Linked DNA regions of Cupriavidus necator. The protein of the gene in region 1 interacts with the protein of each later gene in a pairwise test. Links are inferred from orthologs where the notes say so. Each region holds a gene or a part of one and is shown on either strand. Other genes may lie near its edges.

Evidence for each region.
Region 2: the proteins of gyrA (region 1) and gyrB interact in binary tests that used the Escherichia coli proteins (3 or more experiments, as listed by UniProt). The link is inferred for Cupriavidus necator from one-to-one orthologs.

The regions. Positions count from the first base shown.
Region 1 is NZ_CP066018.1:651,465-655,051, reverse strand. The notes cover bases 277-3,542. They hold gyrA (DNA gyrase subunit A), read left to right. Parts: upstream 277-675; coding sequence 676-3,342; downstream 3,343-3,542. Other genes in these bases: I6H87_RS03070 (DUF2059 domain-containing protein), read left to right, coding at 3,437-3,542. Also shown: outer membrane protein OmpA, read right to left, coding at 1-242; more of I6H87_RS03070, read left to right, coding at 3,543-3,587. UniProt on the Escherichia coli protein: A type II topoisomerase that negatively supercoils closed circular double-stranded (ds) DNA in an ATP-dependent manner to maintain chromosomes in an underwound state.
Region 2 is NZ_CP066018.1:1,507,366-1,510,750, reverse strand. Bases 145-3,208 are described here. They hold gyrB (DNA topoisomerase (ATP-hydrolyzing) subunit B), read left to right. Parts: upstream 145-445; coding sequence 446-2,971; downstream 2,972-3,208. Other genes in these bases: dnaN (DNA polymerase III subunit beta), read left to right, coding at 145-216. Outside these bases: more of dnaN, read left to right, coding at 1-144; I6H87_RS07030 (type I restriction-modification system subunit M), read left to right, coding at 3,271-3,385. UniProt on the Escherichia coli protein: DNA gyrase negatively supercoils closed circular double-stranded DNA in an ATP-dependent manner to maintain chromosomes in an underwound state.

The DNA.
Region 1 (3,587 bases):
GGTGCCGGTGCCGGTGCGGCCGGGGCCAGGGCGCCGTCGCACAGCGCGTTGGCGGTGGCCGGGGTCCAGGAGCTGTCGCGCCAGCAGAGCTCGTTCGTGCCATTCTTCCACACGTACTCGCTCGTACCGTTGCCCCAGTTGTCGTTCACTGCCTTCTTTTCATAAGGGACGGACTGAGCTTGAGCGGATGCAGCCATTACTGCGGTAGCTGCAACGAGCGCGAGCTTGGCAAATTTTTTCATATTTCTCCTCTCAGGATGAGATCACCGCAGGGTTACTGCGAGCAAATGGACGAAAACAAGTCATACATTCTTCGGAGTATAACATTCTCGATGTGGTGGATGCTCCACTTCGAACAATGTCTGGCTCTTCGCTGGGGAATTGTGCCACAAGGGTCGTTTCCTAAGAAGTAAATATATTCGATTCGCCGCATGGGTTTTGGGCCTGTGGTGTTTGTGCAACATAGGTCTTGTGTCGCCCGCAAAGCCTTGTGGCATCAGGGATTCCGGGTTTCAGCGAGGGCCTCGGGAGGTGTGCGCAAGGGCTGTCCGGAGAGCGGCAGGCGGGGGGTGGCGGCATGTTAGAATGACACGTTGCCCAGCCGTCAGGCGCCCACTGTGCCGCGCGCTAAAGGGCCTGTCATTCGCTTAAACCTGCCGCATAAACCACGCCGCAATGGATCCATTCGCAAAAGAAACCCTTCCGGTCTCCCTCGAAGAGGAAATGCGCCGCTCCTATCTCGATTACGCCATGAGCGTGATCGTGGGCCGGGCGCTTCCTGATGTGCGGGACGGCCTGAAACCGGTGCACCGGCGCGTGCTGTTTGCGATGCACGAGCTTAACAACGACTGGAACCGACCCTACAAGAAGTCGGCCCGTATCGTCGGTGATGTGATCGGTAAGTATCACCCGCACGGCGATACCGCAGTCTACGACACCATCGTCCGCATGGCGCAGGACTTCTCGCTGCGCTACATGCTGGTCGACGGCCAGGGTAATTTCGGTTCGGTCGACGGCGATAACGCCGCGGCCATGCGTTATACCGAAATCCGCCTGGCGAAAATCGCCCACGAGATGCTGTTCGACATCGACAAGGAAACCGTCGATTTCGACAGCAACTACGACGGCTCTGAAAAAGAGCCTTCGATCCTGCCGGCGCGTATTCCCAATCTGCTAATCAACGGTTCGTCCGGTATTGCGGTGGGCATGGCCACCAATATCCCGCCGCATAACCTGAATGAAATCGTCGATGGCTGTCTGCACCTGCTGCGCAACCCGCAGGCGACGGTGGATGAACTGATTGAATTGATTCCGGCGCCTGATTTTCCGACCGCCGGGATTATCTATGGCATCCAGGGCGTTCGCGAAGGCTATCGCACCGGCCGCGGCCGCGTGGTGATGCGGGCCAAGACGCACTTCGAGGACATCGACCGCGGCCAGCGCCAGGCGATCATCGTCGACGAGCTGCCCTACCAGGTCAACAAGCGCACCTTGCTCGAACGCATCGCCGAACTGGTCACTGAAAAGAAGATCGAGGGCATTTCCGACATCCGCGACGAGTCGGACAAGTCCGGCATGCGCGTGGTGATCGAGCTCAAGCGCAACGAGGTGCCCGAGGTTGTTCTCAACAACCTATATAAGAACACCCAGCTGCAGGACACCTTCGGCATGAACATGGTGGCGCTGGTCGACCGCCAGCCGCGCCTGCTGAACCTGCGCCAGATGCTGGAGTACTTCCTGGCGCACCGGCGCGAAGTCGTCACCCGCCGCACGGTATTCGAGCTGCGCAAGGCGCGCGAGCGCGGCCACGTGCTGGAAGGCCTGGCCGTCGCGCTGGCCAACATCGACGAATTCATCGCCATCATCAAGGCCGCACCGACTCCGCCGATCGCCAAGCAGGAACTGATGGCGAAGGCATGGGATTCGGCCCTGGTCCGCGAAATGCTTGCGCGCGCCGAAGGCGAGACCCCGGGCGGCCGCGCCTCCTATCGTCCGGACGGGCTGCCGCCGGTGTTCGGCATGCAGGCAGACGGCCTGTACCGCCTGTCGGATGGCCAGGCGCAGGAAATCCTGCAAATGCGCCTGCAACGCCTCACCGGGCTCGAGCAGGACAAGATCGTCCAGGAATATCGCGACATCATGGCGGTAATCACCGATCTTCTGGATATCCTGGCGCGGCCGGAGCGTATTACTGCCATCATCGTCGACGAACTCACCGCTATCCGCGCCGAATTCGGCGATGAGCGCCGTTCGCAGATCGAGCTGAACGCGACCGAGCTGGACACCGAAGACCTGATCACCCCGCAGGACATGGTGGTCACGCTGTCGCACAGCGGCTATATGAAGAGCCAGCCGATTTCCGAGTACCGCGCGCAAAAGCGTGGCGGACGCGGCAAGCAGGCGGCAGCGACCAAGGAAGACGACTGGATTGACACGCTGTTCGTGGCCAATACCCACGACTACATCCTGTGCTTCTCCAACCGCGGCCGGCTCTACTGGCTGAAGGTGTATGAGGTGCCGCAGGGCTCGCGCAACTCGCGCGGGCGCCCGATCGTCAACATGTTCCCGCTGTCCGAAGGCGAGAAGATCAATGTGATCCTGCCGGTCAAGCAGTTTGACGCCGAGCACTTCATCTTTATGGCCACCGCCCGCGGCACGGTCAAGAAGACCGCGCTGACCGAGTTCTCCAATCCGCGCAAGGCCGGCATCATCGCGGTCGACCTGGACGAGGGCGACTACCTGATCGGCGCGGCCGTGACCGACGGCCAGCACGATGTGATGCTGTTCTCCGATGCCGGCAAGGCCGTGCGCTTCGACGAGAACGACGTGCGTCCGATGGGCCGCCAGGCGCGCGGCGTGCGCGGCATGAACCTGGAAGACGGCCAGACCGTGATCGCCATGCTGGTGGCGCCGGCCGAGACCGCCGAAGAGGCTGAGGCGGGCATGCGCGGCAGCGTGCTGACCGCGACCGAGAACGGCTACGGCAAGCGCACCCCCATTGCTGAGTACACTCGACACGGTCGCGGCACCAAGGGCATGATTGCGATCCAGACGAGCGAGCGCAATGGCCGTGTGGTGGCGGCAGCACTGGTTTCGCCCGAGGATGAGATCATGCTGATCACCACCGGTGGCGTGCTGATCCGTACCCGCGTGGCTGAAATCCGCGAAATGGGCCGCGCCACGCAGGGTGTCACGCTGATCAACGTTGACGAAGGCACCAAGTTGTCCGGGCTGCAGCGCATCGTCGAAAGCGATGCCGATAACGGTGCCGGTGGCGACGAGGCTGAAGACGCCGACGGTGCAGAAGGTGCTGCCGGGGCCGACTTGGACGCTAATCCGTAAGACAAATCGTAAATTGTTGCAACAATAGGACGCCCGCCGGAACTCGCGTCGCGGCTGTCCGGACTAAAACGGACGTATTTACCAGGGAGTCACAATGCTCAAAACCTATCGACGTATCGCAGTTCTGGCCGCTTTCGTTCCGACCTTCATGATGGCGCAGCACGCCCATGCGCAGGATGCGGAAAAGACAGCAGCCATCAAGGAACTGCTTTCCGTCATGCAGGCAGACCAGGCTGTCAAGGGCC
Region 2 (3,385 bases), 860 kb from region 1 along the record:
AACGCCGACCAGGAAGAGGCGCAGGAAGAGCTGGAACTCGATTACTCGGGCGACGCGCTCGATATCGGCTTCAACGTGACCTACCTGCTTGACGTGCTTGCCAACCTGAAGAGCGAGCAGGTGCAGGTCAGCCTCGGCGACTCGAATTCGAGTGCGCTGATTACCGTGCCGGAAGACGACAACTTCAAGTACGTCGTCATGCCGATGCGCATCTGATGATCCGGTAACAGGACCAGACCAGACAAGAACCGGAGCAGCAAACGGCACGCAACGACACCCGGCCCAGGCCGGGAAGTCCTGGGGATGACCATCCCGCAGCGGGGGCAGGATCGAAACGACGATCCGCCCCTTTTGCCGTTTTTAGTAACCCGCCATGCGGACCTTTTCGCGCCCCGCCGCTATGCCGGCCCGGCCCGAATTCCGCCATTGCCGTGAGTAGAAAGACATGACCGAACAGCAGAACCCGCAGCAGGAAAACACCTACGGAGCCTCTTCGATCCAGATCCTGGAAGGCCTGGAGGCGGTACGCAAGCGTCCGGGCATGTATATCGGTGATACCTCCGACGGCACCGGCCTGCACCACCTTGTCTTCGAGGTGCTGGACAACTCCATCGACGAAGCGCTGGCCGGCTACTGCACCGAGATCCAGGTCACCATCCACAGCGACAACTCGATCTCCATCGTCGACAACGGCCGCGGCATCCCGCCCCTGGTCAAGTTCGACGACAAGCACGAACCCAAGCGCAGCGCGGCGGAAATCGCCATGACTGAGCTGCACGCCGGCGGCAAGTTCAACCAGAACAGCTACAAGGTGTCTGGCGGCCTGCACGGCGTGGGCGTGTCTTGCGTGAACGCGCTGTCCAAGTGGCTGCGCCTGACCGTGCGCCGCGACGGCCAGGTCCACCTGATCGAATTCGCCAAGGGCGACGTGCAGAACCGTATCGTCGAGACCGTGACCGGCCCCGACGGCCAGCCCGTTGAAGTCTCCCCGATGAAGATCATCGGCGCCACCGACAAGCGCGGCACCGAAGTCCACTTCCTGGCCGACGAAGAGATCTTCACCAACGTCGAGTTCCACTACGAGATCCTCTCCAAGCGCATCCGCGAGCTCTCGTTCCTGAACAACGGCGTGCATATCAAGCTGGTCGACCAGCGCACTGGCAAGGAAGAAGACTTTGCCTTCTCCGGCGGCGTGAAGGGTTTTGTCGAATACATCAACCGCTCCAAGAGCGTGCTGCACCCCAACATCTTCTACGCCAACACCGAAAAAGACGGTATCGCCGTGGAAGTGGCCATGCAGTGGAACGACGGCTACAACGAGCAGGTGCTCTGCTTCACCAACAACATCCCGCAGCGGGATGGCGGCACCCACCTGACCGGCCTGCGCGCCGCGATGACCCGCGTCATCAACAAGTACATTGAAGAAAACGAAGTCGCCAAGAAAGCCAAGGTGGAAACCACCGGCGACGACATGCGCGAAGGCCTGTCCTGCGTGCTCTCCGTCAAGGTGCCCGAGCCCAAGTTCAGCTCGCAGACCAAGGACAAGCTGGTCTCTTCCGAAGTGCGCCTGCCCGTGGAAGAACTCGTCGGCAAGGCCCTGAACGACTTCCTGCTGGAAACCCCGGGCGACGCCAAGATCATCTGCGGCAAGATCGTAGACGCCGCCCGCGCCCGCGAAGCCGCCCGCAAGGCCCGCGAAATGACCCGCCGCAAGGGCCTGATGGACGGCATGGGCCTGCCCGGCAAGCTGGCCGACTGCCAGGAAAAAGACCCCGCCCTGTCAGAACTCTTCCTGGTGGAGGGCGACTCCGCAGGCGGCTCCGCCAAGCAAGGCCGCGACCGTAAGTTCCAGGCCATCCTGCCGCTGAAGGGCAAGATCCTGAACGTAGAGCGCGCCCGCTTCGACAAGATGCTGTCCAGCCAGGAAGTGCTGACGCTGATCACCGCGCTGGGCACCGGCATCGGCAAGGACGACTACAACCTGGACAAGCTGCGCTACCACCGCATCATCATCATGACCGATGCTGACGTGGACGGCTCGCACATCCGCACCCTGCTGCTGACGTTCTTCTACCGCCAGATGCCCGACATCATCGAGCGCGGCTATGTCTATATCGCGCAGCCGCCGCTGTACAAGATCAAGCACGGCAAGGAAGAGCGGTATATCAAGGACGATGTCGAGCTCAATGCCTACCTGCTGAAGCTGGCGATGGAGAAGGCTGTGCTGGTGCGGCCGGATGGGTCGGAGATCAATGGGGATGCGCTGACTGAGTTGGCGCGGCAGTATCAGCTGACTGAGGGGGTGATTTCTCGGCTGTCACGTGTTGTGGATACTGACGCCCTGCGTGCTATTGCTGATGGGGTGCCGTTGGATCTGGATAGCGCGGCTGCTGCTGAGGCGTCTGCCGTGGCGTTGAAGGCTAAGTTGGCTGAGATGCATGCCAAGACGTTGATCGGGGCTGCCGTGAATGATGACGGCACCGCTGACGTCTACGCGCAGTTTGATGAGAAGACGGATAAGCATCGGTTGATGATTGCGCGGCGTCATCATGGCAACGTGCGGTTGTCGCATTTGGATGCGGATTTTGTTCATGGCGCTGACTACGCTGCTCTGTCCAACGCGGCCAAGACGTTCCAGGGCCTGACGCCGGAAGGCACCAAGGTGCAGCGTGGTGAAGGCGAAAAGCTGCGGGATCAGACTGTCAATGACTTCCACGGGGCCATGCAATGGCTGTTGGCTGAGGCTGAGCGTGGGGTTTCTCGTCAGCGGTATAAGGGGCTGGGGGAGATGAACCCGGAGCAGTTGTTTGAGACGACGCTAGATGTGACCCAACGCCGTTTGCTGAAGGTGCAGATTGAGGATGCTATTGCGGCGGATCAGATCTTTACCACCCTTATGGGGGATGAGGTGGAGCCGCGGCGGAACTTTATTGAGAGCAATGCGTTGGTGGCGCGGAATATTGATGTTTGATCTATGAAGCCGAAAATGATCGACGAAATTGCGCTGCTCAGGGGGTAGATACCTACTGAGTGACCGAAGCTAAAAAAGCCAGTCCTATTGGATTGGCTTTCTTTTTTGGGCAGAGCCATTCAGCTCCCTCCATGTGAACCATATTTTTTTGGTGTACTGCTCTCTGTGGATTGCCAAACGTCACCTACAACGATGACAATTTACCTCGATAGAGGTGGCAAATCTGCCTGTGATTATCTGTTCGACGAATCCGCCCATAGTTACATATGCCCCTTACGTTACCCCAGCTCGAGCGCCATTTGTTCAAAGCCGCCGACATCCTGCGCGGCAAGATGGACGCTTCCGAGTTCAAGGAATATATCTTCGGGATGCTGTTCCTCAAGCGCTGCTCCGACGTGTTCGACCAGCGGCGCG